DNA from 2 places in the Janibacter sp. RAF52 genome. Region 1 is predicted to be linked to the other one. Evidence: riboswitches for the same ligand, from Rfam matches in the RefSeq annotation. Region 1 holds a riboswitch; the other holds the start of a gene.

What was found. A riboswitch is a leader RNA that binds a small molecule or an ion and turns the genes downstream of it on or off. The one in region 1 is predicted to bind thiamine pyrophosphate.
Region 2: it holds a riboswitch for thiamine pyrophosphate, as region 1 does, so the genes downstream of both, AB4Y78_RS08300 (ECF transporter S component) here and thiC (phosphomethylpyrimidine synthase ThiC) in region 1, are expected to answer to the same signal.

What each region holds. Positions count from the first base shown of each region.
Region 1 is NZ_JBFRDY010000004.1:136,497-151,445, forward strand. It holds gene AB4Y78_RS07405 (hypothetical protein) at 1-95, shown strand, start outside; gene AB4Y78_RS07410 (hypothetical protein) at 88-600, shown strand; gene AB4Y78_RS07415 (SRPBCC family protein) at 611-1,051, shown strand; gene AB4Y78_RS07420 (DMT family transporter) at 1,071-1,391, opposite strand; gene AB4Y78_RS07425 (hypothetical protein) at 1,388-1,540, opposite strand; partial or broken gene AB4Y78_RS07430 (SMR family transporter) at 1,588-1,731, opposite strand; gene thiD (bifunctional hydroxymethylpyrimidine kinase/phosphomethylpyrimidine kinase) at 1,793-2,629, opposite strand; TPP riboswitch at 2,659-2,766, shown strand; gene thiC (phosphomethylpyrimidine synthase ThiC) at 2,764-4,515, shown strand; gene AB4Y78_RS07445 (MFS transporter) at 4,512-5,870, shown strand; gene AB4Y78_RS07450 (hydroxyethylthiazole kinase) at 5,867-6,655, shown strand; gene AB4Y78_RS07455 (thiamine phosphate synthase) at 6,652-7,296, shown strand; gene AB4Y78_RS07460 (MFS transporter) at 7,277-8,500, opposite strand; gene AB4Y78_RS07465 (deoxycytidylate deaminase) at 8,545-8,997, shown strand; gene AB4Y78_RS07470 (universal stress protein) at 9,039-9,950, shown strand; gene AB4Y78_RS07475 (alpha/beta fold hydrolase) at 9,954-10,652, opposite strand; gene AB4Y78_RS07480 (pirin family protein) at 10,654-11,574, opposite strand; gene malQ (4-alpha-glucanotransferase) at 11,634-13,757, shown strand; gene AB4Y78_RS07490 (peptide ABC transporter substrate-binding protein) at 14,062-14,949, shown strand, end outside.
Region 2 is NZ_JBFRDY010000005.1:37,215-52,163, reverse strand. It holds gene AB4Y78_RS08325 (FtsX-like permease family protein) at 1-2,690, shown strand, start outside; gene AB4Y78_RS08320 (ABC transporter ATP-binding protein) at 2,687-3,523, shown strand; gene AB4Y78_RS08315 (ATP-binding cassette domain-containing protein) at 3,520-4,221, shown strand; gene AB4Y78_RS08310 (NAD(P)H-quinone oxidoreductase) at 4,364-5,341, opposite strand; gene AB4Y78_RS08305 (DUF4235 domain-containing protein) at 5,341-5,640, opposite strand; TPP riboswitch at 5,726-5,828, shown strand; gene AB4Y78_RS08300 (ECF transporter S component) at 5,906-6,550, shown strand; gene AB4Y78_RS08295 (ATP-binding cassette domain-containing protein) at 6,463-8,784, shown strand; gene AB4Y78_RS08290 (flavodoxin family protein) at 8,801-9,292, shown strand; gene AB4Y78_RS08285 (thioesterase family protein) at 9,349-10,128, shown strand; gene AB4Y78_RS08280 (hypothetical protein) at 10,112-11,014, opposite strand; gene AB4Y78_RS08275 (hypothetical protein) at 11,002-11,583, opposite strand; gene AB4Y78_RS08270 (hypothetical protein) at 11,732-12,202, opposite strand; gene AB4Y78_RS08265 (hypothetical protein) at 12,208-13,008, opposite strand; gene AB4Y78_RS08260 (DinB family protein) at 13,013-13,597, opposite strand; gene AB4Y78_RS08255 (DUF1361 domain-containing protein) at 13,884-14,585, shown strand; gene AB4Y78_RS08250 (MFS transporter) at 14,582-14,949, shown strand, end outside.

The sequences.
Region 1 (14,949 bases):
CGACCGGCAAGCGGGTCGCGGCACTCGGCTTCGGCGTGCACCAGCCCGACGTCGACTCGCTGCGGCAGGTCGTCCCCTTCGTGCCGCGTGGCTGACGAGGTCTCCTCCCGGGCCCGCCGCGACCGGCGTCGCCGCCAGTACCTGTCCCTCGGTCTCGGCGAGCTCGCCGCGGCCGCGGTCTTCGTGGGGGTGGCGCTCTGGCACGGCGCGCCCCTCGACACCGGCGGCCGGCTGGCCGTCCTCGGTGCCGTCGGGCCGCTCGCCGTCGTCCTCGTCGCCGCCGGCACCTACTGGCTGCTGGCCCGACGGTGGGTCGGCGTCGGCGTGATGCCCCTCGGGCTCGCCCGCGCGTACCTCGCCCTCGGGGTGCTCGCCGTCATCCTCCTCGCGGCCGGGCTCGCGGCGGTCGTCGCGGGCGCTCCCTCCCTGGCGTGGCTCGTGCTGCTCCTCCTCGTCTGGGCCTTCGGCGTGGTCGAGGTCGTCAACTACGCGCTCCGCCGCCTGGCCTTCCCCGCGCACCGGTGGGTGGCCGGGGTGGCGCAGGGACGCGTGCCTCAGCTGGCCGCCGACGTGCGGGCGGCCCTGATCGCGCGGTCCTAGGGTGGGTGCCATGGACGAGACCAAGGTCGTCACCGCATCCACCACCATCACCGCACCGCCCGAGGCGATCTTCGAGGAGATCGCCGACCCGGCGCGGCAGCTCGCCTGGGACGGCAACGACAACCTCGCGTCGTCCGCCTCCGGTCAGCGGGCCCGGGCCGTCGGCGACGTCTTCGTCACCACGACGACGCGGGGCAACGACCGCTACAACCACGTCGTCGACTTCGAGGAGGGGCGCCGCATCGCGTGGCGCCCGGCCGCGCAGGGGCAGGCTCCCTTCGGCCACGAGTGGCGGTGGCAGCTCGCCCCGACCGACGACGGTCGGACCCTGGTGACCCACACCTACGACTGGCGCGAGCTGACCGACGCGTCGCGGTACGAGCGGGCCCGCAGCACGACCGAGAGCAACCTGCGCGCCTCCCTCGACCGGCTCGCCGCGCTCTTCGGCTGAGCCCTGCGGGGCGCGTCGGTCAGTGGCCCGCCCCGAGCTCGAGCAGCAGGACGCCGACCATGATCAGTCCGATGCCCGCGAGCATCGGGCGGGTGAGCGGCTCGGCGAAGAGCACCCGTGAGCCGAGCGCGGTGAGCGCCACCCCGGCGGCCGCCCACGTGCCGTAGGCGACGCCGAGCGGCATCCCGTGCGAGAGACTCGCCGAGAGGGCGGCAAAGGCGGTGAGGTAGCCGACGCCGACGAGCCCGTACCACCGTCGGTCCTCGACGGCCGACCTCAACGCGAGGGTGCCGGTCACCTCGGCGCAGACGGCCACCGTGAGCCAGAGCCACCCGGTCACGCGCTCACGTCCTCGACCGGGGCGTGGCGGGTCCCCGTCTCGACGAGCAGCACCCCGGCGATGACGCAGCCGACGCCCAGGCCCATGACGGGGGTGAAGCGCTCGCCGAAGACGACCGTCGACAGGACCGTCTGAGGGTCACCCCGCACGCCGACCAGATGCCGTAGGCGACGCCCAGGCCCATCCCGCGGCGCAGGACGGCGGCCAGCAGGGTGAAGGAGGCCATGTACCCCGCCACGACGACGACGTAGAGCGCGGGTCGGTCCAGCGCGCCCTTGAGGCTCAGGGTTGCCGCCACCTCGCACAGGATCGCGGCGGCGAGCAGCAGCCAGGTCGTCATGGGAGGACTCTAGGTGCGCTCCGCGGGGACGTCGCCGGCTGACCGCCGGGTCGGCTCGACCTCAGGTGGTCGCGCGCCACCTGACGAGCTCGTGGAAATGGTGTACCGGCCCGGCGCCGGCCCCGATCTCGAGCGACTCCCCGTGACGCAGTGCTTCGGTGAGCCAGCCACGGGCCTCACGAACCGCTGGCAGCCACCCGTCGTGGCGCGGGCGAAGGGCGGCGATCGCCGAGCTCAGCGTGCAGCCGGTACCGTGCGTCGCCGTGGTCGCGACCCGCGGCCCGCGCAGCGCGACCGGTCCGTCGTCGTCGAGCCAGAGGTCGACCGACTCGGGACCGTCGAGGTGGCCGCCCTTGAGCAGCACCCGACGCGCACCGAGCTCGCGCAGCCGCCGGGCCTGCTCGGGCAGGTCAGCCGCGGCGGCGGCCGGTGGCTCGTCGAGCAGGACCCCGGCCTCGGGCACGTTGGGCGTCACGACGTCGGCGCGGGGCAGCAGCGCGCGCACCGCGTCGACCGCGTCTGGCGCGAGCAGCCGCGAGCCCGACGTCGACACCATGACCGGGTCCAGGACGACCGGTGTCGCAGCGAGCGGACCGGTCGTGAGCAGCTCGTGGACCACCTCGACGAGCGGTGCCGACGCGAGCATCCCCACCTTGACCACGTCGATGCGCACGTCGGCGACGAGGGTCTCGAGCTGGGCCCGCACGTGTGCGACCGGCGCCTCGTGCACGTCGGTGACGCCGGTCGTCGACTGGGCGGTGAGGGCGGTGATGACGCTCGTGCCGAAGGCCCCGAGCGCGCTGAAGGTCTTGAGGTCGGCCTGGATCCCTGCCCCGCCCGACGGGTCCGACCCGGCGATCGTCAGGGCCACCGGCGGTCGGGGGAGCGGGGCGGTCATGCCGCCACCGTAGCCATGTGGTTGTATCGGAGCACCCCCACGGGAGCTCGGGCACGAGCTGAGATCGGACTGACGCCGTCCGGACCGTCTGAACCTGTCCGGATCACGCCGGCGAAGGAAGAGGAGGCGCACTGGTGCGCACCGACGAGCAGACCGAGCTCCACCCCCAGCACCGTCGTGAGGTGCTGACCGACCCCCACGACCCGTCGATCGAGGTGCCGGTGACGGCGATCTCCCTGGCCGACAGCCCCGACGGCAGCACCAACGATGACGTGCACGTCTACCGCACGGCCGGCCCCGGCAGCGACCCCGAGGTCGGGCTGCCCCCGGCGCGGGCGGCGTGGATCACCGCGCGCGGCGACGTCGAGCCCTACGCGGGGCGACCACGCGACCTGCTCGACGACGGACGGTCCGCCGTGCGCCGCGGCGAGGCCTCCCGGGCCTGGCGGGGCGAAGGGAGGGACCCCCTTCGTGCCGTGGAGGGCCGCACCGTCACCCAGCTGCACTACGCACGCCGCGGCGAGATCACGCCGGAGATGCGCTACGTCGCTCTGCGAGAAGGATGCTCGCCCGAGCTCGTCCGCGACGAGGTGGCCGCCGGCCGCGCGATCATCCCGGCCAACGTCAACCACCCCGAGTCCGAGCCGATGGTCATCGGGCGGGCCTTCCTCACGAAGATCAACGCCAACATCGGCAACTCCGCCGTCACCTCCTCCATCGCCGAGGAGGTCGACAAGCTCACCTGGGCCACCCGCTGGGGGGCCGACACCGTCATGGACCTGTCGACCGGCGACGACATCCACACGACCCGTGAGTGGATCATCCGCAACAGCCCCGTGCCCATCGGCACCGTCCCGATCTACCAGGCGCTCGAAAAGGTCGACGGTCGGGCCGAGGACCTCACCTGGGAGGTCTTCAGGGACACCGTCGTCGAGCAGTGCGAGCAGGGCGTCGACTACATGACGATCCACGCCGGGGTGCGGCTCGCCTTCGTCCCGCTCACCGCTGACCGGGTCACCGGCATCGTCTCCCGCGGCGGGTCGATCATGGCCGGCTGGTGTCTGGCCCACCACGAGGAGTCCTTCCTCTACACCCACTTCGACGAGCTGTGCGAGATCTTCGCCCGCTACGACGTCGCCTTCTCGCTCGGCGACGGGCTGCGGCCGGGGTCGGTCGCGGACGCCAACGACGCCGCTCAGCTCGCCGAGCTGCGGGTGCTCGGTGAGCTGACCCTGCGCGCGTGGGAGCACGACGTCCAGGTCATGGTCGAGGGCCCGGGCCACGTGCCCCTGCACCTCGTCAAGGACAACGTCGACCTCGAGCAGGACTGGTGCCACGGCGCGCCCTTCTACACCCTCGGGCCGCTCGTCACCGACATCGCGCCCGGCTACGACCACATCACCTCCGCCATCGGCGCCACGGAGATCGCCCGCCATGGCACGGCGATGCTCTGCTACGTCACGCCCAAGGAGCACCTCGGCCTGCCCGACCGCGACGACGTGCGCACCGGCGTCATCACGTACAAGATCGCCGCGCACGCGGCCGACCTGGCCAAGGGGCACCCGAGGGCCCGGGAGCGCGACGACGCCCTGAGCCGGGCCCGCTTCGAGTTCCGCTGGCACGACCAGTTCGCCCTCGCCCTCGACCCCGAGACGGCGATGGCCTTCCACGACGAGACCCTCCCCGCCGAGCCGGCGAAGACCGCCCACTTCTGCTCGATGTGCGGGCCGAAGTTCTGCTCCATGCGGATCAGCCAGGACATCCGCGACGCCTACGGGTCGGCCGCCGACCAGCGAGCGATCGCCGAGGCGGGCATGGCGGCCAAGGCGCGCCAGTTCGTCGAGCTCGGCTCGAGCGTCTACGTCCGTGACGAGTCGACCCGATGAGCCTCGTGCCCGACCTGCCACCGGCGGGACGCGCCGCCGTGCGCGCCGGGGTCGTCGGCAACTACGTCGACCAGGTCAACATCTTCCTGCCCGTCGTCGCGCTCGCCCCGGCGCTCGTGACGCTCGCCGGGCCGCACGCCGGCGTCACCTCCGGCGCCCTCGTGGTCGTCGCCACCCTGCTCGGCCGCCCCGTCGGGGCGATGGTCTTCGGGCGGATCGCCGATCGCGTCGGCCGCACCCGCACGACCCAGGTGGCCATCGCCGGCACGGCTGCCTGCTCTCTGCTCATCGCGGCGGTCCCGACCCACGCGAGCGTCGGCGTGCTCGCCATCGGCGCCGTCGTGCTGCTGCGCTTCGTCGGTGGCGTCTTCCTCGCCGGGGAGTACGCCTCGGCGATCCCGCTCGCGATGGAGTGGTCACCACCGCGGCGCCGTGGTCTCGTCTCCGGGCTCATCATGTCGATGGCCCCCTGGGCCCAGTCGACGATCGCCTTCGCCACCGCGGCGCTCCTCGCGCTCCTCGGCCCGGCCACCTACGCGGAGTGGGGCTGGCGCCTCTCCTTCGTCGCCGGAGGGCTCGCCAGCCTCGCCCTGCTCGCCTACTACTCCGCGCGGGTCGTCGACGCGCCCCACGTCGTGCGTCAGCGCGAGCAGGCCGACACCAGGGCGCCCGCCGCGCTCGGTCTCCGGGCCGTCCTCGGTGGCGCCTACGCGGGTGCCTTTTGGCAGATGTTCGGCCTGATGTCGGGGCTGTGGCTCATGACCAACATGGTCGTCATCGCCGCGACCGGCCGCCTGGCCGCCGACCACGGCCTCGACGGCGGCGAGGTCGCCACGGTCATGGGCGTCGCCTCCGTCGCCCAGGCCCTCGTCATGTCGACGACCGGGCACTGGTCGACGGTGCTCGGCCGGCGGCGCTACTTCGTCGGCTGGGGCCTCGCGGCCGCCGTGCTCGCGCCACTGCTCTGGCTGGCGACGATGACCGCAGCCGTCCTCCCCTTCGTCGTGGGGGTGGCCCTGCTCCAGGTCGTCACCGTGTGCGGCTACGGGCCCGTCGGGGCCTACCTGTGCGAGCGCTTCCCCGCGCACGTCCGCTCGACGGGGTACGGCACCGCCTACTCCCTCTCCATCGTCGTCCCGGCCCTGTGGCCGTGGTGGCTGCCCCGGCTCGAGCCGCTCCTCGGGCACGAGGGGGCGGTCGTCGCGGTGCTCGTCGTCGGCGGTCTGCTCGTCGCCGGGTGCGGCGCCCTCGGGCCACGCCTGGCCCGGGGCGAGCTCGACGACGACGTCGAGGCGGTCGCCGTCCGATCTGGCACGCTCCTCCGGCCGGGCGTGCCGTCGGGGGCCACGACATGAGCGACCTGCGCGCCGAGGTGACCGCCGCCGTCGCCGCGATGCGGGCCGCCAGCCCGCTCGTCCACGGGGCGACCGGGTCGGTGACCCGGGCGATCGTCGCCGACGGGCTGCTCGCCGCCGGCGCCCGGCCGATGCTCACCGAGACCGTCGACGAGGCGCCGACCCTCGTGACCGTGGCCGACGCCTTCCTCGCCAACCTCGGCTCGCTGAGCTCCGACGGGCGCGACGGGCTGTTCCCGACGGCCGAGGTGGCGGCCGAGCGCGGCACCCCCTGGGTGCTCGACCCGACCGCCATCGGTCTGGCGCCCGTGCGCACCCCGCTCGCCCTCGAGCTGCTCGCCCTCGGGCCGAGCATCGTGCGCGGCAACGCCTCGGAGGTCCTCGTGCTCGCCGGGGGAGGGCAGCCCGGTCGCGGGGCCGACAGCACCGTCGCCCCGGACGCGGCCGCCGAGGCGGCCCACTCCCTCGCGGCCGCGCACGGGTGCGTCGTCGCCGTCTCCGGGGCGGTCGACCTCGTCACCGACGGGCGCCAGAGCGTCCGGATCGCCTCGGGCGCACCGGTGCTCACGCGGGTGACCGGCACCGGGTGTCTGCTCGGCGCCCTCAGCGCGGCGCACGCCGCCGTGGCGGCCCCCTTCGTCGCGGCGGTGGCGGCGACCGCCTTGCTCACCGTCGCCTCGGAGCGGGTGGGCGGTCTCGGGCCGGGCAGCTTCCGGGTCGGTCTGCTCGACGCCCTCGACGCGGTGACCCCCACCGAGGTCGGGAGCGGGGTGCGGCTCACGTGATCGACTGGCGCCTCCACCTCGTCACCTCAGGCCACGGGCCGGCCACCGTCCGGGCGGCGGCCGCTGCGGCAGCAGCCGGCGCAGGCATCGTCCAGGTCAGGGCCAAGCACCTGCTCGCGGGCGAGCTGCTCGACCTCGTCCTCTCCGTGGCCGGCGCGGTCGCCGAGGTCGCCCCCACCACCCTGGTCATCGTCAACGACCGCGCCGACGTCGCCCATGCGGCGCGTCGACGCGGTGCCCCCGTGCACGGGGTCCACCTCGGGCAGGCCGACCTGCCGACTGCGGACGCTCGGGCCCTGCTCGGGCCCGATGCCCTCGTCGGCCTGACCGCCGGCACCCTCGAGCACGTCCGGGCCGCCGAGGCGCGCGTCGGTGCGGATCGGCCCGACTATCTCGGGTGCGGCCCCTACCGCCCCACCCCGACGAAGAGCGTGGGTCGCCCCCCGGTGGGTCTTGCGGGGTACCCCCTTCGCGCTGCTGCCACTGACCTGCCGGTCGTCGCTATCGGTGACGTGACGGTCGCGGACGTGCCGGCCCTGTCCCTCACCGGCATCGCCGGCGTCGCCGTCGTCCGCGAGATCATGGGCGCCCACGACCCGGGCGCCGCGGCGGCCGCCTGCCTCAGCGCGTGGGCGAGCTGACGCCGATCTCGTCGTCCACGAGCACCGGGCGGGCGACCCGCAGGCCGGCGAGGGTGATGCCGACACCCGTCGTCATGAGCAGCAGGAGCACGACGGTCCAGCCGCCGGTCAGCTCGTGCAGGAGGCCGACGGCGAAGGGGCCGATCCCTGCGAGCAGGTAGCCGACCGGCTGGACGAATCCCGACAGCTGGGCCGTCACGTGGGGGTTGTGGGTGCGGACCGCGATGAGGGCGATGGCGGTGGGGAAGGCGAAGCCCGACAGGCCGAGCAGGACCGCCCACAGCCACGGCACGGGCGCCGGGGCGAGGAGCAGGCCGAGGTAGCCGGCGACGGCGAGCGTCCCGAAGCCGATCATCCACGCGGACAGGTCACGGCTGCGAGCGATGACGGTCGGCATGAGCAGCCCGCCGAAGATGCCGAGCGCGGCGAGCACCGAGGTGAGCAGGCCGGCGGTGGCGGCCGAGAGCCCCGCGTCGCGGTAGATCTGCGGCAGCCAGCCGAACTGCACGTAGGCATTGGTCGACTGCACGCCGAAGAGCACCGTGAGCGCGATCGCGGTGGGGGAGTGCCAGATCCGCGACGTCGGGGTCTCGCCCGCGGCGCGGCGGTGGACCCGGTCGCGCAGGGCGATAACGACCCACGGGACGAGGGCGAGCAGGGCGACGAGCCCCCACATGCCGAGGGCGCCGCGCCACTGGCCGGGGGCGACGTCGGCGACGGGGGCGGCGAGCAGCGGGCCGAGGGTGCCGCCGACCGTCAGCCCCATCGAGTAGATCGTCATGAGCCGCACCCCACCGTCGGTGGAGTGCGCCTTGATCCACGCGGGGACGAGGACGTTGCCCAGCCCCATGCCGGCGAGCCCGATCGCGGTGAGCACGAGGAAGACCGCGGACGAGTCGGTGACGACCCGCGCGAGGAGCGTCACGACGACGGCGGCCACGCCGAGGGTGATGCCGGCGGAGACGCCGACGCGCCGGGCGAGCGCGACGGCACCGCCACCGGCGACGGCGAAGGCGAAGCCCGGCAGCGCGGTCACCACACCGGCGAGGGTCGGGCCGATCTCGAGGGCCGCACGCACCTCCGCCAGGAGCGGGCCGATGGAGGTCGCCCCGGGGCGCAGGTTGATCGAGATGAGGGCCACGCCGAGGAGCGCGAGCCCGGGTCCGAAGGGGGGAGTCCGTCGCGTCGTCTCGTGGCTCGTCACCCCAGCGGTCTATCACGCGGGCCCGGTCTGCCTAGGATCGGTCCGTGCCCGACGAGACCCCGACCACGAGCGTGCCGAGCTGGGACGACTACTTCCTCGGCATCGCCACGGCTGTCGCCGCCCGCGCCAAGTGCACCCGCCGCCGCGTCGGTGCCGTGCTGACGATCGACCACCGGATCATCGCGACCGGCTACAACGGCGCCGCCCCGGGCGAGGCCGACTGCCTCGAGGGAGCCTGCCCCAGGGGGCAGCTCGACTACGACGCCGTGCCGGGCCTCGGCGACTACGACCGCCCGGGGACGCCCGGCTTCTGCATCGCGATCCACGCGGAGGTCAACGCGCTCCTGTTTTCCACCCGGGACACCAAGGGCGCGACGGCCTACATCACCGACCCACCCTGCCCCGGCTGCCGCAAGGCGCTCGCGGCAGCCGGCATCGTGCGGGCGGTCTGGCCCGGCGGGAGCCACGACCGGCCCGGTCTGACGGACTGGCGCTGAGCCCCCCTTCACGCGGTCGGGGTTCGTGGGGACAATGGGGCATGAGCACCGACGCCAGCACCCACGACACCCCGACACCCTCCGGCGCCGTGGTGGCTGCCCTCGACGGCAGCCACCGGGACGCCGCAGTCATCGACTGGGCCGCGGGCGAGGCCGCGGCGCTCTCCGCGCCGCTCCACCTCGTCCACGCCGTCGACCTCGGCACCCCGCTGTCCGCCTACGGTGAGCTGCTGACCAGCCCCGAGATCGTCGACCGGGTCGAGCAGGAGTCGACGCGCGTCGTCGTCGACGCCAGGGCGCACGTCGAGTCGACCCACCCCGGCCTCCCCGTGTCGACGGCGCTGCCGACGGGCTCGCCGTCGGGGGCCCTCATGGCGAGCGCCCAGGGCGCGCGGGTCCTCGTCGTCGGGTCCGCCCGCAAAAATCGTGCCGAGCGGATCGTGCTCGGCACGACGTCGATGAGCGTCGTCGCCCACGCCCCCTGCCCCGTCGTGCTCGTGCCCGAAAATGCCAGCACGAAGGGCGACGGGCGCGTCGTCGTCGGCATCGACGGCAGCGAGCACAGCCGCCTGGCCTTCGACCACGCCCTCGACGCGGCCGCCCTGCGGGGGCGCACCGTGACGACGGTGACATCGTGGAACGTCGAGGTGGAGGGTGGCGTCGTCGTCACCGAGCCGGGGACCCCCGAGTGGGAGGCCGTTGACAGCCGCTACCGCCGGATGGCCGAGTCGACGATCGAGGCGGCCCGCAGGGCCCACCCCGAGATCGAGGTGACGGTCGAGGTGCGCCACGGTCGCGCCGCGGACTCGCTCGTCGAGGTCGCCGAGGGGGCCGACCTGCTCCTCGTCGGCTCGCGCGGCCGGGGCGGGTTCCGCGGGATGCTCCTCGGGTCCGTCACGCAGCGGGTGCTGGCGCTCGCGACCTGCCCCGTGGCGGTGCTCCACCGGCAGTGAGGCTCAGCGGCCGTGCCGCGCCACCCAATCGGTGATCGCCGCCGCGCCCTCGGGCGTGTCCTGGGGTCGGTGACCGGCGCCGGGCAGCGGGAGGTGGGTCGCGCCCTGGGCCTCGAGGGCCGCGGCGACCTCCGCGTACATCGGTGAGCCGTCCCCGGTGATGACGAGGGTCGGGACGAGGCGCGGGGTGTCGGCCCGCAGCGAGATCTCCCACGGCGCCGGCGTCGCCCGGATTCGGGCGGCCACCGCGTCGCACGTGCCGTCGTCGACCTCCGGGTCAGGGGCGCCCATGCCGGCGGCGAAGCGTCGGAAGAACTCTCGCCCGTCGACGCTCGGGTCGTCGGCGACGGCGAAGACCTGGGCCATGGCGCTGATGTGCCGCTCGACCCCACGACCACCGCGGGCGACGTCGTAACAGGCGGGCTCGATGAGGACCAGGCTGCGCAGCCGGTCCGGTCGGCGCTGCGCGGCGAGCATCGCGGTGACCGCGCCGTAGGAGTGGCCGACGAGGTGGCCGCGCCCCTCGAGGGCGTCGATGGCCCGGTCGGCGTCGCGCTCGGGCTGGTCGGCCGGGCAGGTGCGCTCGAGGAAGACGTGCTCGGGAGCGCCTGCCTCCGCGAGCAGCGGCCAGGCGCTCGGCCCGCTGCGGCCCCGCCCGTGGATGAAGACGACGCGGGCGGACGGTGCGTTGATCAGACCCATGTCAGCCCCGCGCCCGCAGCCGACCCCCCGGCAGGGCCGGGGCGGGTAGGGCGGCCGGCTGCCCGTCGGGGAAGGGTCCGAAGCGCTCCTCGCCCTCGACCGGCTCCCGGCCGATCTCGGCCATCCAGCGGTCGCGGGCGGCGACGACGTCGTCGTGGCTGCGGCCGATGAAGTTCCACCACATGACGATCTGCTCGCCGAGGGGCTCACCGCCGATGAGGACGAGGCGGGCTCCACGTGCCGAGCGCAGCGTGAAGCTGCGGCGTCCGGTCGAGAGGTAGCCGAGCTCTCCCGCCTCGAGCTCGGTGCCGTCGACGGTGACGTCGCCGTCGTCGAGCAGGAGGGCGTGCTCGTGGCCCGCCGGGACCTCGACGAGGGTCTCGGCGTCGGCGTCGAGGAGGATCTCCGCGCCGGTGATCGGGGTGTGGGTCCGCACGGGGGAGCGGACACCGAGCAGCTCGCCGAGGAAGACGCGGGCAACGCCGCCGGGGACGTACATGGGCTCGGGCACGTGGTGGACGAAGGAGGGCTCCTCGTCGCGCGCGCTCGACGGCAGCGCGAACCACAGCTGCACGCCGTGGAGCACGCTCGTCGCCGGGGTGGAGAACTCCGAGTGGCTCACGCCGCGGCCCGCGGTCATGAGGTTGAGCTCACCGGGTCGGACCATCGCGTGCGCACCCGTGGAGTCACGGTGCTCGATCTCCCCGGTGAAGAGCCACGACACCGTCGCGAGCGCGGTGTGGGGGTGGCGGGGCACGGCCATGCCGCCGGTGGCGGCGACGTCGTCCGGGCCGTAGTGGTCGAGGAAGCACCAGGCGCCGACGAGGCTGCGCTGCCGGGAGGGGAGGGTGCGCCGCACGGTCATCGCGCGCGGCCCGCCGAGCGGCACCTCACGCGGCGCCAGGAGCTGTACGTCGTCCATCGCGCTCACGCTACCCGCCCCGGTGGACACGGGTGGCCCCGCTGCTGAAGGCTGGCCACGTGAGCGACGAGACGCACGCCCCGGAGGAGCCCCGCGGGCTGCTGGAGGAGCTGGCCGCCGCGAAGGGGGTCGACACCCTCTGGTGGGACTGGCGCGGTGAGCACCGTCGGGTCCCGGGCAGCGCGCTGCGGGCGGTGCTGGAGGCGATGGGCGAGGACGTCACGGACGACGCGGCGACGGCGACCGCGCTCGAGCGGGTCCGCACCGCCCCGTGGCGACGCACGCTGCCCCCGACCGTCGTCCAGCGCGAGGGGGACCCCCTTCGCCTCCTCGTCCACGTCCCGCACGGCAGCGCCGTCACGGTCCACGTCCAGCTCGAAGGGGGTGGACGTCGCGACCTCGTGCAGGTCGAGCACGTCGTCGACCCCCGGGAGGTCGACGGGGTCCTGGTGGGCGAGGCGGCCTTCGAGCTGCCGGCCGACCTCCCGCTCGGGTGGCACGAGCTCCTCGCCCGGCCGGAGGTGCCGCTCGTCGAGGGGACGGAGCAGGCGACCCTCGTCACCGTCCCGCAGCGACTGGAGCTGCCCGCGGTCCTGCGCGAGGCGCCGCGCGCCGGCCTGATGACGCAGCTGTACCAGGTGCGCAGTGCCGGCAGCCAGGGCATCGGCGACCTCGGCGACCTCGTGGCGCTCGGTGAGTGGTCGGCACGGGAGCACGACGCGCACTTCGTCTTGGTCAACCCGATGCACGCGGCCGAGCCGGTGCCACCGATGGAGCCCTCGCCGTACCTCCCGACGTCACGCCGCTTCGTCGACCCGATCTACATCGACCTGCGCCGGCTGCCCGGCCTCGACCTGTTGCCGGCGCCCGTGCGCGAGGAGGTCGAGACGCTCGCCGACCGGGCGGCCCGGCTCAACGCGGCCGACACCATCGACCGGGACGCGGCGTGGGCGCTCAAGGGGGCGGCGCTGCGCCTCGCCTACCGTCACCTCGGGCCACGCCAGGCCGACGAGGTGGCCCGCCTCCATGCGCGTGAGGGGCAGGCGCTCGTCGACTTCGCCACGTGGTGCAGCCTGGCTGCCGAGCACGGCTCGCTGTGGGAGAGCGAGTGGCCCGAGGAACTGCACACCCCGACCTCGCCCGCCGTCGAGGCGCACCGCTGTGCCCACCGCGGGGAGATCTCCTTCGTCGTGTGGGTCCAGTGGGTCGTGCGCAGCCAGCTGACCGAGGCCCAGCAGCGGCTGCGTGACGCGGGCATGGGCATCGGGCTGGTGGCCGACCTCGCCGTCGGCATTCACCCCGAGGGGGCCGACGCCTGGTCTCTCGGTGATGCCCTCGCCCGCGGGGTCGACGTCGGCGCCCCGCCCGACCAGTTCAACCAGCTCGGGCAGAACTGGTCCCAGCCGCCGTGGCGCCCGGACCGTCTCGCCGAGCTGGGCTATGCCCCCTTCCGCGACATGCTCCGTGGGGTGCTCGACGGTGCCGGCGGCCTGCGGATCGACCACGTCATCGGGCTCTTCCGGCTGTGGTGGGTGCCGGAGGGGCACACCCCCGGGGACGGGGCCTACGTGCGCTACGACCACGAGGCCCTCGTCGGCATCCTTGCCCTGGAGGCGCAGCGCGCCGGCGCCGTCGTCATCGGCGAGGACCTCGGTGTCGTCGAGCCGTGGGTGCGGGACCACCTCGTCGAGCGGGGGATCCTCGGCACGAGCGTCGTGTGGTTCGAGTGGGGTGCCGACGGGCGCCCGCTGCCGCCGGAGGACTACCGCGAGCTGTGCCTGGCGACGGTGACCACCCACGACCTGCCGCCGAGCGCGGGCTACCTCGCCCTCGAGCACGTCGACCTGCGCGAGCGGCTCGGGCTGCTGACCCGGCCCGTCGACGAGGAGCGGGCTGCGGAAGCGGCGAGCGTGCAGGCCGTGCGCGAGGCCCTCGCCGAGCGGGGGCTGCTCGAGACCGCCGATGCCGAGGTGGCCGACGTCGTCGGGGCCCTGCACCGCTGGCTCGAGCTGACCCCGGCCCGGTTGCGCGGCATCGCCCTGACCGACCTCGTCGGCGACGTCCGAGCGATCAACCAGCCGGGCACCGACGAGGAGTACCCCAACTGGCGGCTGCCGCTCGCCGGACCGGACCGTCGGCCGCTGAGCCTCGAGGACGTCGTGGCAGGTCCTGCGCGCGGGTGACCGGGCAGGCACAGGACCGCCCCGGATTGTCGGGATCCGTGGCTCCAGCCGCAAGGTTTCCCGGCCGTAAGGGTTAACCCTGCATCTCCTGCGAGGGGTGCCGGGGTGGTCACCGAAGAGTCACAGTTGTGTCTCACAGCACACGGGGTCGTGGTCAACCGCCGCAGGGTGGTTTTTGATGGCTCGTGCAGTCGCGGACCGCGCTGCACCCAGGGGTGGACCCGGACGATCGGGAAAGCCGTTAGACCCGCCTTTCCCGGCGGCTTGACGTAGGAGGACCTCCATGCGAGTGAAGTCTCGCGCGATGGCAATCGCCAGCATCTCCGCGGCCGCGCTTCTCGCGACCGCGTGCGGTGGCAGCAGCGACGACGACGGCGGCTCGGGCGGCGGCCCGGGTGGCGAGATCGTCTCCGGTGGCTGCAACCCGGAGAACCCGCTCGTCGCGGGCAACACCGCTGAGACCTGTGGTGGTGACGTCCTCGACGTCCTGACCGCCAAGCTGGTCCACTACAACCCCGAGACGGCCGAGCCCGAGAACGACATCGCGGAGTCGATCGAGACCGAGGACAACAAGACGTTCACGGTCAAGATCAAGAAGGGCTACAAGTTCCACGACGGCACCGAGGTCAAGGCGAAGAACTTCGTCGACGCCTGGAACTACACGGCCTTCGGCCCCAACGGCCAGCAGGGTGGCTACTTCTTCGAGCCGGTCGAGGGCTACGACGAGGTCTCCGACCCGAAGTCCAAGGTCAAGGAGCTCTCCGGCCTCGAGGTCGTCGACGACCACACCTTCACCATCAAGACCACCGAGCCGGTCTCCAACCTGCCGCTGCGTCTGGGCTACACGGCCTTCGCGCCCCAGCCCGACTCCTTCTTCGACGACCCGGAGGCCTTCGGCAAGAAGCCCGTCGCCGCCGGCCCGTACAAGTTCGACTCCTGGGACGAGAACTCGTCGATCGTCGTCAGCAAGTTCGACGACTACGCCGGTGAGTTCGGCGGCCAGGCCGACAAGATCACCTTCAAGATCTTCCAGGACGCCGACGCCGAGTACACCGCGCTGCAGGCCGGCGAGGTCGACGTCGTCCGTCAGATCCCCGCGAGCGCGCTCGTCGACGACAAGTTCAAGGACGACCTCGGCGAGGGCCGGTACCTGGAGAAGGAGAACTCCACCCTCCAGTTCATCGGCATGAAC
Region 2 (14,949 bases), on a different contig from region 1:
CGCGCACCTCGGTCTGCGAGCACCTCGAGGTCGCGGGGGACTGCCCGTCGGCGGCTGGCGAGGTCCTCGTCTCGTCGGCCGACGCCAAGGCATGGGGGTGGAAGGCCGGGACGAAGCTCGCTGTGCCGCAAGGCAAGTGGGGGCGCTTCGACCCCGACCCGCCGCCGGTCGAGCTGAGGGTGGTCGGGACCTACACGGTGGTCGACGACCCCGACTACTGGCTGGGCGACCGGCCCGACGGCAAGTCGGGCGTCACCGCCCCCGACCTCGACAACCTGCCGCTCATCGACGACCTCATCACCGACGAGGCCACCTTCGCCGATGCCTTCCCCAAGGCGACCGCGCTCGTCGTGCTGCCGCTCGACCGGGAGGCCGCCACGCTCGACTCCCTCCCGCTGGCCGCGCAGGCCGTGGAGGGGATGCGCGAGGAGCACCCGGAGCTCGACGTCGACGACACCGCGACGACGCTCATGGACGGCATCGCGACCGGGCGCGACCAGACGGCGGTCATCGTCCCCTTCGTCACCGTGCAGCTGGCGCTGCTGTCGGTCCTCGTCCTCTTCCTCGTCGCCCAGGCCGCCGTGGACCAGCGTCGGCACGACGTCGCCCTCGCCCGGCTGCGGGGCCGCTCGCGCAGCGGCGCCCGCCGGCTGCTGCTCGCCGAGCTGCTCGTGCCCGTGCTCCTCGGGGTGCCGCTCGGCGTCGTCGCGGCCCTCGGCCTCGCCGTCCTCGTCCGGCGTCTCATGCTCCCGGCAGGGCTGCCCTTCGAGGTGCCGCTCGCCGCGCTCGGGTGGATCGTCGGGGCGCTCCTGCTGTCGGTGCTCGCCGTGCACCTCGCCGCCCGCCCGGTGCTGCGCGAGCCGGTCAACGACCTCCTCCGGTCCGTGCGACCGAGCACGGCCGGGGGGTCCCGCACGACCGAGGCCGTCGTCGTCGTGCTCGCCGTCATCGGGGTCGTCGGGCTGGCCACGGGGGCGCTCTCCGGCCCCGCCGCGCTGGCCACCCCGACGCTGCTCGCCATCGCCGTCGGCGTGCTGGCCGCCCGTCTCGTCCCGGCCCTCGCCGCCCGCCGCGCCCGCTCGGCCATGCGTCGCGGCCGGGTCGCCGCAGCGCTCGCCGGGCACGGCATCGGGCGTCGGCCCGCCGCCCGACGGGTGCTCACGGTGACGACTGTCGCCACGGCTGTGGCGATCTTCGGTGCCAACGCCGTCGTCGTCGCCGACCGCAACCGCGAGGCCAGGGCAGACCTCGAGACCGGCGCGCCCGCCGTGCTCACCGTCGACTCGACGACGGCCCCCGCCCTGCTCGACGCCGCGCAGCTGCTCACCGACGACGGCATCGCCGCGGCACCCGTCGCGCTCATCCGGCCGCGGGCCCGCGACGCCGAGGCGACCCTGGCCACCGACCACGACCTGCTCGCGCGGGTCGCCCACCCCGACACGGTGGCCGGCCTCGACCTGTCCCCGCTCCGGCTGCCCGAGCAGGCGCCCATCCCGATCCCCGGAGCACGGGCCACCGCCCACGTCTCGTGGGACCTCACGACGAGCACCGGTGACGCCGACCCCGCGCTCGTCGTCGACATGACGACGGCCGACGGGGCCAGCCGCAGCGCCACCCTCGCCACCCTCGGCCCGAAGACCTCGGGCAGCCGCACCGTGCGCGCAGACCTCTACTGCCCCGAGGACTGCCGGCTCGCCGGGCTGCGCGTCGCGACCTCCGGGGCGACCGGCACCGAGGTCACCGGCACGGTGACGATGACCGGCCTGGCCGTCGACGGTCAGGAGCTCCCGGTCGCCGATGCGCAGACTTGGGCGTCCACCCGCACCGGCGACGGCACGGGGATCACGACGAAGGTGACGGGGGACTCCCTTCGCCTCGACGTGCAGGCGGCCGACGGCGGCGACGTCTCGACGTGGGTCACCGACGTCCCCCGCCCCCTGCCCGCCATCGCCTCCACCCCGGGGCCGAAGGGGGAGGTGCGCCAGGTCGTCGACGTCTCCGGCGGTCAGACCGAGGTGCGCATCGCCGACGTGCCGACCCAGCTGCCGAGCGTCACCGATCGCGGGGTGCTGCTCTCGCTGCCCGCCCTGGCACGGGTCACCGGTGACCTCGACACCGTGCGCACCGAGCGGCAGATCTGGCTCGCCGACGCCTCTCCCGCAGCCGTCGACCGCGCCACCGCGCTGCTCGCCGAGGACGACGTCACCGTGCGATCGGTCGTGACGAGCGCCCAGGCGGCGAGCGTCTACGACCGGTCGGCCTCCGGCTGGGGACTGCAGCTCGCCCTCATCGGTGGTGGCCTGGCCGTCGCGCTCGCCGGCCTGGTCCTCGTCATCCTCGCCGTCACCGGGTGGCGGGCCGCCGCACGCGACCTCGCCGCCCTGCGGATCAGCGGGGTGAGTCGCGCCGCGGTCGCCCGGGCGACGCGCACTGAGCACCTGACGACCGTGGTCGTCGGGGTCCTCCTCGGTGCCGCCTGCGCGGTGGCGGGGTCGTGGATCGCGCTGCCCTCGATCCCGCTCTTCACCTCACCCGCCCGCGTGCCGCGGGCGGACCTCGCCCCGGACTGGCCGACCGTGCTCGCCGCCACGGCCGGGGTGACCCTCGTCCTCGTCGTCATCGCGTGGCTGCTCGCCGGAGTGGTGCTGCGCCGGGTGCGCCTCGGCGCGGCACGGGGGGAGCTGGGATGAGCGGGCTGCCGGTGCGCACCCACGGGCTCGTGCACATCTACCGGGCCGAGGGCCACGACGTCGCGGCGCTGTCCGGCGTCGACCTCACCGTGGCCGCCGGCGAGCGCATCGCTCTGCTCGGCCCGAGCGGCGCCGGCAAGTCGACGCTGCTCGCGCTCTTCGGGGGTCTGCTGCGCCCGAGCGCCGGCCGGATCCACGTCGGCGACCACGAGCTGTCGGCCATGACGGAGGCGCAGATCGACGGCTTCCGGGCCGGTGAGGTCGGCATCGTGCTCCAGGGAGCGGCCCGCAACCACCTGCCGTGGCTCACCGTGCGGGGCAATGTCGACTTCGCGCAGCGGCCGGCACGGCGCAGCGGTCGGCCGGTGCCGCCGATCGACGACCTGCTCGCCCTCCTGCGGCTGTCCGACGTCGCCGACCGGCGTCTCGAGGGTCTGACCCCTGGCCAGCTCCAGCTCGCGGCGCTCGCCGTCGCCCTCGCCGGCGGCCCCGGCCTGCTCCTCGGTGACGAGCCGACGAGCCAGCTCGACCACGACGCCCGTGACATGGTGCTCGAGGCGCTCGCGGAGGTGAGCGCCGATCTCGGCACGACGGTCGTCGTCGTCACCCACGACCCGGACGTGGCCGCCGCCTTCCCCCGCACCGTCACCATCCGCGACGGCCGGGTCGGGGGCGAAGGGCGCAGCGGCGAGGAGTACTCGGTCGTGGCCGCCGACGGCTCGCTGCCGCTGCCGCCGCCGGCCGTCGAGGCCTTCCCGCCCGGCACGCTCGTGCGCGTGCACCGCACCGACGAGGGAGTCTGGCAGCTGCTCGTCGACGAGGAGGACGCATGAGCACGCCGATCGACGGACCGGACACGGCCCCGCTGGTGCTCGCTGACGTCACCGTCCGCTACGGCGACGTGGTCGCCGTCGACGGGGCGAGCGCGACCGCCCGGCCGGGGGAGATCACCGCGGTCACCGGGCACTCCGGCGCGGGCAAGTCGTCGCTCCTGTGGGCCGTCGGCGGGTTGCTCGAGCGAGGGCAGTCCAGCGGCTCGATCACGCTGGGGCACCAGGCGATCGGTGACGAGGAGAGCTCCCGCGCCGCGGGGGCGGTGCTCATCCCGCAGGGCAGCGCGCTCGCCGAGGTGCTCACCGCCCACGACAACATCGCCGTGCCGCTCGTGGCCGCCGGCACCGCCGGTGCCGCGGCGAGCGCGCTCGCCGACCGCGCGCTCGCCTCGGTCGGTCTCGACGAGCACGGTGGGCACCTCGCCGAGGAGCTCTCCGGCGGTCAGCGGCAGCGCGTGGCCGTCGCTCGGGGACTGGCGCTGTCCTCCCTTCGGCTGGAGCGGGGTGGGCTCGTGCTGCTCGCCGACGAACCCACCTCCGAGCTCGACCACGACACCCGCGAAAGGGTCGTCGCACTGCTCACCGACGTCGCGCGGCGCGGCGCGATCGTGCTGCTCGCGACCCACGACCCCGAGGTCGCCGAGGTCGCCGCCGCCCGCTGGCACCTCGACGACGGGCACCTCACCGCATTTCCCTAGGGAAATGCGGTGAGGTGGGCCGTATTTCCCTAGGGAAATGCGCAGGTGGGGCCGTATTTCCCTGGGGAAATGCGCAGGTGGGGCCGCATTTGCCTAGGGAAATGCGCAGGTGGGGCCGTATTTCCCTAGGGAAATGCGCAGGTCAGGGGGTGAGGAGGATCTTGCCGATGTGGCCGCTCGCCTCGAGCTCGCGGTGGGCGTCGGCGGCCCGGTCGAGCGGGTGGCTGCCCTGGACGATCGGGCGCACCGCGCCGGCCTCGATCAGGGGCCACACGTGCTCGCGGACGGCGGCGACGATCGCCGCCTTCTCCCCGGCGGGGCGGGCGCGCAGCGAGGTCGCGATGACCGCGGCGCGCTTGCTGAGCAGCTTGCCAAGGTCGAGCTCGCCCTTGCGGCCACCCATGAGACCGATGACGACGAGACGGCCTGCCGTGGCGAGCACGTCGATGTTGCGTGGCAGGTACTTCGCGCCCATGAGGTCGAGCACGACATCGGCGCCGTGGCCGTCGGTCGCCGCCCGGACCTCCTCGACGAAGTCCTGCTCGCGGTAGTTGATCGCGATGTCGGCCCCGAGCTCGCGGCAGAAGGCGAGCTTGTCCTCGCTGCCCGCGGTGACGGCGACCCGGGCTCCGGCGGCCTTGGCCAGCTGGATCGCCATCGTGCCGATGCCGCTCGACCCGCCGTGGACGAGGAAGGTCTCGTCGGGCTGGAGGTTGGCGGTCATGAAGACGTTGGACCACACCGTGCACGCCACCTCGGGCAGGCCTGCGGCAGAGGTGAGGTCGACTCCCTTCGGTATCGGCAGCAGCTGGGCCGCCGGCACGAGGACCCGCTCCGCGTAGCCGCCGCCGTCGACGAGCGCGCAGACCTCGTCGCCGACGGACCAGCCCTCGACCTCGGGGCCGACCTCGAGGACCCTGCCCGACACCTCGAGGCCCGGCAGGGGGGAGGCGCCCTTCGGCGGCGGGTAGTGACCCAGCCGCTGCATGACGTCCGCGCGGTTGACGCCGGCGGCGACCATGTCGACAACGACCTGGCCGGGCCCGGCGGTGGGTGCCTCGACCTCCGTGATCTGCAGGACGTCGGCGTCGCCGGGCTCGGTGATGGAGATGCCCTGCATCACGACTCGAGCCCCAGCTCCTTCTCGACGTCCTCGCGCATCGGCTTGGGCAGGTGACCGGCGGACCTCTGGTAGATCGCCGCCGCCTGACGGGTGGTCATCGTGCGGGCCAAGCCGACGGCCAGACCGGCGAGGGCCGCATAGGCGAGGGCCTCCCCGAAGGAGGTGTTGGGGTTGGTCGGGTCGATCTCGGTGTCTCGGCCGGCCTTCTTCCACACCTCGGTGATCACCTTGTTGGCGACGATGCCGGCGAGGATCGCCGAACCGCTACCCAACAGCTTCCACACCACGTTGCCCATGAGGGGTCCTTTCGCCACGCGTGAGAGGTGGTCACGGTCCGCGCCACCCGGTACGGGACCAACCCTGCCACAGGCCTATGCTGGAGGGGCACGACAGGGGAGCGCAGCAGCGCTGAGAGTGCGGGCGACCGCAGACCCTCGTACCTGATCCGGTTCGCACCGGCGTAGGGAGTCGAGTCTCACGGACCGTCGTCGCCGGACGGCCTCGCCGTCGCGGGTGGCGTCGGCCCGCCCTGTGGAGTCACACCACACAGGAGAAGCACACATGACCACCACGAAGTCCACGGGCGCGACCCGCGCCGGGACCGTCCTCGCCACCCGTCCGCTCCTCGGCTGGCGGACCGTCGACCTGCTGACCATCGCCTTCCTCGGCGTGGCCTTCGGCGTCGCCTACTGGGGCTACGGACTGCTGTACAACGGCCCGATCTCCGCCCTCGGGCTCGCCTTCCAGCCCCTCTTCGGCCTCTTCGTCGGCTTCTGGTTCATCGCCGGGGTCGTCGGGGGCCTCGTCGTGCGCCGGCCCGGTGCCGCGATCGCCTGTGAGCTCATCGCCGCGACCGTCTCCGCGCTCTTCGGCAACCAGTGGGGCGTCACGACGATCGTCTCGGGCCTGGCCCAGGGGATCGGCGCCGAGCTCGCCTTCGCGATCTTCGCCTACAAGGCCTTCGGCCCCGCCGTCGCGGTCCTCGCGGGAGCCCTGTCGGCGCCCCTGGAGTGGGTCTACGAGATCGGTGCCTACTTCACCGACTGGGCATGGGCCTGGAAGCTCGCCTACCTGCCCCTCATGGTCGTCTCCGGTGTCGTCATCGCCGGCATCGGCGGGTGGCTGCTCACCCGGGCGCTCGCGGAGGCCGGTGCGCTCAACCCCTTCCCGCCCGGCCAGGAGGTCCTCGAGCGGAGGGCCGTCTGATCCCCGACACCACCGGCGGGCCCGCGGACCGCTCCGTCGCCGTCCGCGGGCTCACCTGGCGACCGGCCGGACGAAAGGAGCCGGTCCTGCGGGAGATCGACCTCAGCATCCCCGCCGGCCAGCGGGTCTTGCTCGTCGGGCCGAGCGGCTCGGGCAAGTCGACGCTGCTGCGGGCGCTCGCGGGACTGCTGCTCACCGTCGACTCGGGTGACCTCACGGGCACCGTCACGATCGAAGGGAGCCCGCCGGGTGAGCGGCCCGGTGCGGTCGGCCTCGTCCTCCAGGAGCCCGGGTCAGGCACCGTCGCCGCCACCGTGGGGCGGGACGTCGCCTTCGGTCTCGAAAACGTCGGGGTGGCCGCTGACGCCATGCCGGCCCGGGTCGCTGCCGCGCTCACCGCGGTCGGGCTCGGCGACCTCGACCCCGCGACGCCGACGAGTGCCCTCTCCGGCGGGCAGACCCAGCGCGTCGCGCTCGCCGGTGCGCTCGCCCTCCAGCCCTCGCTGCTGCTGCTCGACGAGCCGACCGCCATGCTCGACGAGACGAGTGCCGCCACCGTGCGCGACGCCGTCCTCCGTGGTGCCGCCGGCGTGTCGACCATCGTCGTCGAGCACCGCATCGAGCCGTGGGTCGAGCACTGCGAGCGGCTCGTCGTCCTCGGCCGTGACGGTCGGGTGCGGCACGACGGACCGCCCGCGGTCGTGCTCGAGGAGCACGGGCCGCGGCTCGCCGCGGAGGGTATCTGGGTCCCCGGGGTCGCCGCGCCGGAACCCCTGAGCGTGCCGCTCGGGCCGCTCGCCCGCCCGGTCGACGGGGGTGCCCCCCTCCTGCAGGGTGAGGCCCTGCGGGTCGAGCGCCGACGCAACCACCTCGACGGCAGCAGCGAGTCGGCGACCGCGCTCGTCGCGCAGCCGCTGGCCGTGACCGGCGGCCGGGCGACGGCGCTCGTCGGCCCGAGCGGCGGCGGCAAGAGCACCTGGCTGGCCGCGCTGGCCGGACTCGTCACCCCGGTCTCCGGCCGGGTCACCACGGCCGAAGGGCGTGAGGTCGGCGAGCTCCCCGCGACCGAGATCGCCCCGCTGCTCGGGTGGGTGCCCCAGTGGAGCTCCAGCGCGCTGCTCGCGCGCACCGTGCTCGACGAGGTGCTGCTCACCGGCCGCACGCTCGGCGAGCGCGACGAGGCCGCCGCCACGGACCGGGCCCGACAGCTGCTCGAGGCCCTCGGGCTCGCCCACCTCGAGCGGGCGGACCCGCAGACCCTCTCGGGTGGCGAGCAGCGTCGCCTCGCCGTCGCCGCAGCCCTCGCCCACGGTCCCGCAGCAGTGCTCGCCGACGAGCCGACCGTCGGGCAGGACCGCGGCACCTGGGCCGCGGTCGTCGGGCTGCTCCTTGCGCAGCGTGCCCGCGGTGGTGCCGTCGTCACGGCCACCCACGACCCCGACCTCATGGCCCTCGTCGACGCCGTCGAGCCGGTGTCACCCCCTTCGCCGGGGCCGGCCCGCTCCACGCCCCGCGCGGTCCTGTCGGCCTGTGGTCCGCTGTCGCTCTTCGCCGCCGCCACGATCCCGATGGTCGCCGCGGTGCTCTCGCCCGGCTGGCGCACCTCGCTCGTCGTCCTCGCGCTGCTCGGGGTGGGCGCGGTCATCGGGCTGGCCAACCGGCCCGGCCCCGGCTGGGTCGTCGGGCGGTGGCGCGGGTTGGCGATCCGGCTCCTGCCGGGGCTCGTCGGCGCGGTCGGCGTCGCATGGTCGACCTGGCTCCTCGGCTCGCGTGATGTCGACACGGCGTTGTCGGCCGCTCTGCGTCTGCTCGTCATCGTGGTGCCGTCGGCGATCACGCTCGCCTACGTCGACCCGGACGACCTCGCGGACCACCTCGGCCAGCGGCTGCGTCTGCCCGCCCGGCCCGTCGTGGCGCTCGGCGCCGCCCTGCAGCGGGTGCAGACCCTCGGTGCCGCATGGACCGAGATCGGCTGGGCCCGCCGGCTGCGGGGGCAGGGAGTCTCGTGGCGGCACCCGCGCACGCTCGTCGCGCACCTGTGGGCCTCGACCTTCGGCATGCTGCTGCGCTCCCTCGGGTCGGCTGCGACGCTCGCGGTGGCCATGGACGCTCGCGGTTTCGCCTCGTCCGCCCGCCGCACCTGGGCCGAGCCGGCCCCCTGGCGCCCGGCCGACAGCCTCGTCGTCCTCGCGGCGTGCCTGCCCGTGCTCGTCGTGGTCATCGCCCGTCTCTGAGGGCAGGATGGCAGGCATGGCTCGTCTGCTCGTCGTCCACCACAGCCCGACCCGGTCGACCCGCGCGCTGCTCGACGCGGCGCTCGCGGGGGCCCGGCACCCCGACCTCGACGGCGTGGAGGTGCACGTCGTCCCCGCCCTCGAGGCGAGCGCCGACGACGTGCTCGCGGCCGACGGCTACCTGCTCGGCACCCCGGCCAACTTCGGCTACATGTCGGGGGCGCTCAAGCACTTCTTCGACTCGACCTTCCTCCAGGTCGGCGGGGCACTCGACGACTCCGGCGGGGCCGGCGAAGGGGGCGGTGGCTCCACCGCGAAGCGGCCCTACGGGCTCTGGGTGCACGGCCGGTACGACGTCACCGGTGCCGTGCGGGCGGTGGGCTCCATCGTCCAGGCGCTCGACTGGCGTCAGGCCGCCGAGACCCTCGAGGTCGTCGGTGACGTCAACGACGCGGCGCTGGAGGCGGCGACCGAGCTCGGCGGCACGCTCGCAGCGCTGCTGAGCTGAGCAGCGCGAGCGTGCCTGCCCACCAGACCGGTGACACCGGGTGGTCTGATGGGCCCATGGCCTACTTCGAGCGCATCGACAGCCTGACCGTCCGCCCCACGGCGCACACCGGCGGCGCCTGGACACAGAGCGAGCAGCACATCGCGCCGGCCCTCGGCCTGCTCGCCCATCTCGTCGAGGTCGACCGCGACGCTCGCCGCGACGACGGGCTGCCGCTCGTTCGGCTGGCCTGCGACATCCTCGGGCCCGTCCCCGTGCAGCCGTGCACGCACGAGGTGCGCGTCGTGCGGCCGGGGCGGACCATCGAGCTCGTCGAGGCGACGCTCTCGCACGGGGGCCGCGCGGTCGCCGTCGCCCGGGCCTGGCTCGTCGCCGCCGGGGAGACCAGCGCCCTCGAGCACAGCGACCTGCCGCCCATGCCGGCGCCGGGTGACACCGAGCCGTGGGACCCGAGCAGCGTGTGGTCGGGAGGATTCATCGCGAGCGTCGAGGTGCGCCGCGAGGCGGTCGAGCCGGGGCGCGGGCGGGTGTGGGTGCGCACCGACGTGCCGCTGGTCGACGAGCCGCACAGTCACCTCGCCGCGACGGCTGGTCTCCTCGACATCGCCAACGGGATGAACGTCCTCGCCTCACCCCGGGAGGTCCTCTTCCCGAACGTCGATCTCACCGCGCACCTCTTCCGACAGCCCGAGCCGGGCTGGCTCGGGCTCGACACGACGGTCTCCTTCGGACCCGCCGGCCACGGGCTGACCTCGAGTGTGCTCCACGACGAGCGAGGGGCCTTCGGCACCCTCGCCCAGGTGCTCACCGTCCGGCCGGTCAGCCCTTCTGCGTGACCACGGACTGCAGCTCGCCGACGGTGACCTGCTCGGTGGAGGACATGATCTGGGTCGCCGAGCCCGTGGCGTCACCCGAGATCGAGATCTCCCAGACGTAGCTGGCCGTCAGGGTGTGCGTGCCGGCGGTGGACCAGCCGGAGGCGAAGCCGCAGGTCGGGTCCGACCAGCCGTGCGTCGCCGAGTCGTACTTGGTGCCGGTGGTCGTGCAGGTGGTCGTCGTGCCGTCCCCGAGCGACCACTTCACCTTGGAGACCTTGGCGGTCGCGGTCACGGTGTAGGGGCCGGCCGTGGCCGTGGTCGACATCGAGGGCAGCGCACCGCCGGTGCCGTCGCCGACCCACAGCCAGACGGGCAGGCCGACGGTGCCGCGGCAGGCGCCGGTGTCGGTCTGGCAGGGGGAGGCGCCGATCTCCGGTCGGCTGAGGTCGAGCCGGCTGATGGCGGTGATGCGGGCGCGGGCGATGGCCTGCGCAGGCGTCTCGTCGTCCGGCGCGTCCTCGGTCGCGTCATCCTCGCGGATGATGCGGTCGTTGTACGCCGCCATGCACGAGATGGACAGGGCGTCGCCGTCGCGCAGGCAGATCTCGATGACCTCCTCCATCGTGTACATGCGCGGTCCGGAGGAGGTCGAGTCGCCGGACTCCGACTGACCACCGGTGGTGCCGCCGCTGTTGTTGTTGCCGCCGCTGTTGTTGCCGCCGCTGTTGTTGTTGCCGTTGTTGTTGTTGCCGGACTGGCACCACTCGGCGCCGACGATGACGGAGCCACCTCCAGTGTCTCCCCGACCACCCTCTCGGCAGTCGGCCGTGGCGCTGGCCTGCGGGAGGGCGGGCGTGAAGAGCAGGAGGGCTCCGGCCAGGAGCGTGGTGGCTAGGCGTCGCACGGGGTCCCCTTCTTGTCCTTGTCAGGCAGGTTGCGCGACCGGTCGAGCTGCCAGGTCGTGCCGTCGTCGGTCGTGGAGTAGGTGTTGAGGTAGGTGTCGTGCCGAGGCTTCTTGGGCAGCACCTTGGTCGGGTCGTTGGGGTGCGCCGTGACGTCCTTGCCGTCGACGATGATCCGCGTGGTGTCGACCGTGCACGCATAGGCGGTGAGCTGCCCGCCTCCCGGAGCATCGGGGTCGGACTCGCCGAGATGCAGCGACTCGGTCGTGATCTTGCCCGTGAAGACCGCACCCGCCTCGGTGAAGTCGGCGGCTGCCGCGTCGAAGCGGGTGCGGAAGCCATCGGTCGCCCAGGTGGCGTCCTCGGGCAGGGGCTTGCTGGGGTCCGCGGCGCGAAGCTGCTTGTCGATGGCCCGGACCTGCTCCATGGCGTGCTCGTCGTCGGAGGTCGTCGAGGTGCTCGCCGTGGCGGACGAGGTCGGGTCGGACGTGCCGGACTCGTCGTCGCCGCAGGCGCTCAGGGTCAGCAGCGAGGCGGCGCAGGCCAGCGCGGCGATGTCTCGTGTGCGCACGCGGCGCATGCTCGTCCTCCCGATCGTGGTCGTCGATCCGGTCGGGCGCCGACTGCCAGGGCCCCACCTCGGGCCAGATTAGCGAGAACACGCCACGGGCGGCAGGGGAGGACTCCCCCTGCCGCCCGTGGCGTGCGTCTCTGTCGGGTCAGGCGTGCCGCGGGGTGTAGCGGCTGTGCCGTGCCGTGTAGCGCGAGTTGGAGCGGCGGATCGCGATGGCGCCGGCGACGACGAGCAGTGTCCAGACGCCGAGGGCGATCCAGCCGGCGAGCCAGGTGGCGGCCGCGCCGATGAGGACGACGGCGGCCAGCACACAGGCGACCGCGATGAGGTTGCGGCGGATGGCCGCGACCGACTCCGGGCTGGCGTGGCGGCGGCGCAGGTTGTGGCCCACGGGTGCGGCGACGTGCTCGACCTCGTCGACCGGCTCGGTGACGATCGTCTGGCCGGGGACGGCCGCCTCCTCGACGGCCTCGCGGTAGGCGAGTCGCGGGATGACCGCGGTGTCCACCGTGTCGTCGTCGGTCGCCAGCATGGCCTCGAGGTCCTCCGCCTGGATGGCCCAGGTCGGCAGGTCGGTCGGGGCGGTGCGGGGAGAAGTCGTGCGCGCCGTGCTCATGAGGGCTATGATCCCGCGCTTCCCGGCCGTTGTCGTGCACGTCCGGCGCCCGGGCGTGTCTCGAGTCGCGCCACCTCATCGGCCTCACGTGCCACACGTGTCTCGAGGTCCTTCGTGCGGTCGCGGGCGGCGACGAGCGCGGCCCGCGCCTCCGACTCGGCGAGGCGGGCCGCGGCCAGCTCCCGCTCGACGTCGCGCAACCGGTCGCGAGCGGTCTCGAGGGCCTGCTGGTGAGCACGCTCCGCGGCGCTGACCTCCTCCGCGTCGTCGCCGGGGTCGTCCGGCAGGGGCGGCAGGAGGCGAAGGGGGGTCGCCACCGCGTCGTCGAGCTCGACCTCACCGAAGCCGGCGTACGCCAGAGGGCGGAGCAGCTGACCCGAGGCCACCGCCGTGCCGCTCGCCTCGTCGGCGAGCGCGGCGACGGCCGTCGCCGCCACGGAGTCCTGCACGCCGGCGGACCAGCCCAGGCCGTGCTCGTGGGCGGCGCGACCGGCGGCCGCGACGAAGGCGTCGATGCACTCCCTTCGCTCGGGTCGGGCCGCTGCGAGCGCGGCTCCGTCGCCACTGGCCTGGGCGGCGCGCATCCGCTCGCCGAGGGCGAGGAGCGCGGCCACGACCTGCGGCTCTTCCCGCGCGACGACGTTGACGAGGTGCGCGGGGACGGTCGGCTTGCGCAGGGCCTTGATCGCGGCGGCCAGGTCGGCGTCGCCCTCGTCCTTGGCCGCGGTCACCCACCGGGTGCGGGTGGCGACGAAGTCGGCCAGGGGTGCTGCGTAGACGTCGGCGACGGCCTCGCTCAGCTCCACGGGCTCAGGCGCGCTCGTCGGCGATGCGGGTGAGGCGCCCGACGTACCGGGCCCAGCGCCCTTCGTCCCACTCCGGCAGGTTGTTGCCCTCGGAGCGCAGCCCGACCCGACCGTCGATGTGCTCGCGCAGGATGTCGGCGTGACCGGCGTGGCGGGCCTCGTCGAGGGCCATGTGCACGATGACCTGCCCGAGCGTCACCGAACGGCGCTCCGGCGGCCACCAGGCCACGGTGCCGGGGGCGTCCACGGGCAGCGCCTCGATCGTCGCGTCGGCGTGGGCGAAGCAGGCCGCGCTCCAGGCGAGCACGTCGGCCATCGACTCGCCCTCGGTCGCAAACATGTCCTCGTTGTCGTCCGGGTCCACCCCCTCGGCCTCCCACGGGAGCACCAGGTCGCTCGGCCGACCGAAGGTCTCGCCGAAGTAGCCCAGCTCGCACGCCGCCGCATGCTTGTACAGGCCCAGCAGGTTGGTCCCCGTCGGCGTCCGGGGCAGCCGCGCCTCCCGCTCGCTCAGCCCCTCGAGCTTGAGCAGCAGCGCCGCCCGCTGGGCGCGCAGGTGGTCGTGCAGGGCGGTCTTGAGGTCGGCCATGGGACCAGCCTGCCACCGGGGACCTACTGCGAAGCGGGCGAAGGGGGACGGAGCGGACGGGCGAGGAGGGTCGGTGCAGCGTCAAGCCGACGTCGAGAACGACAAGGCGCCCACACGAGGACGAAGGACGTCGGCAGCGCGCCGGCCCTCCTCGCCGGGAGCGGGGGGCACACGGTCGTGGCTTCGAGACGCTCGTTCCGCCCACGCGGCGCGTGGGACCCAGCTCCTCAGCCAGCGGTGGGGTCTCGTCCAGAGATCCCCAAGGTGGGCGGCCTACCGTCGTGGGATGGCTCCGACATCTCACCCCGGGCGTTGGCTGGCCGGGCTCACCCTGCTCCCCGTCGCCGGCACCCTCGTCGCCGCGGCGCTGCAGTACGTGCGCACGGATCAGACGGGGGCCGTCTTCACCTTCCTCTTCTGGAACCTCTTCCTCGCGTGGATCCCCTTCCTCCTCGCGCTCGCGATGACCGGGCTGGACCGGCTCCGGGCCCCCGGGTGGCTGCTCGCCGCCGTCGGCGTCGTGTGGCTGCTCTTCCTGCCCAATGCGCCGTACATCATCACGGACTTCATCCACCTCGACTGGATGCACGGTGCACCGCTGTGGTTCGACGCCCTGCTCATCGGCTCCTTCGCCGGGACGGGGCTGCTGCTGGGCCTCGCCTCGCTGCTGCTCGTGCACCGGATCGTCGCCGCCCGGATGGGGGCGGCCGCAGGCTGGGCGCTCGCCATCGGCTCTTTGGCCCTGACCTCGCTCGGCGTCTACCTCGGCCGCTTCCCCCGCTTCAACTCCTGGGACGTGGTGACCAACCCGCGTGGTCTCGTCGACGTCGTCCTCGGCCGACTCCTCGACCCCTTCGGCAACCCCTTCCTCCTGCAGTTCGCCGCGGCGATGACCGGGGGTCTGGTCGCCGCCTACCTCGTGACGTGGGGCATCGGTCGAGCCCTCGAGGGCGGTCATCGGGGTGGGGTGGCACAGTACGGCGGGTGAGCACCCCCGCCCGCCCCGCGCAGGAGCGGCCGCCCGTCCCGGCCGAGATCAAGGCGCTCGTCGCCGCGGCCTTCGTCATCGCCGTGGGCTTCGGCCTCATCACCCCGGTCCTGCCGCAGTTCGCCCAGAGCTTCGACGTCGGCGTCACCGCCGCCTCCGTCATCGTCTCGGCCTTCGCCTTCTTCCGTCTGCTCTTCGCCCCTGCGGGCGGTGCTCTCGTCACCCGGCTCGGGGAGCGGCCCGTCTACATCCTCGGGCTGGTCATCGTCGCCCTGTCCACGGGCGCCTCGGCCTTTGCCCAGTCCTACTGGCAGCTGCTGATCTTCCGCTCGCTCGGCGGCATCGGGTCGACGATGTTCACCGT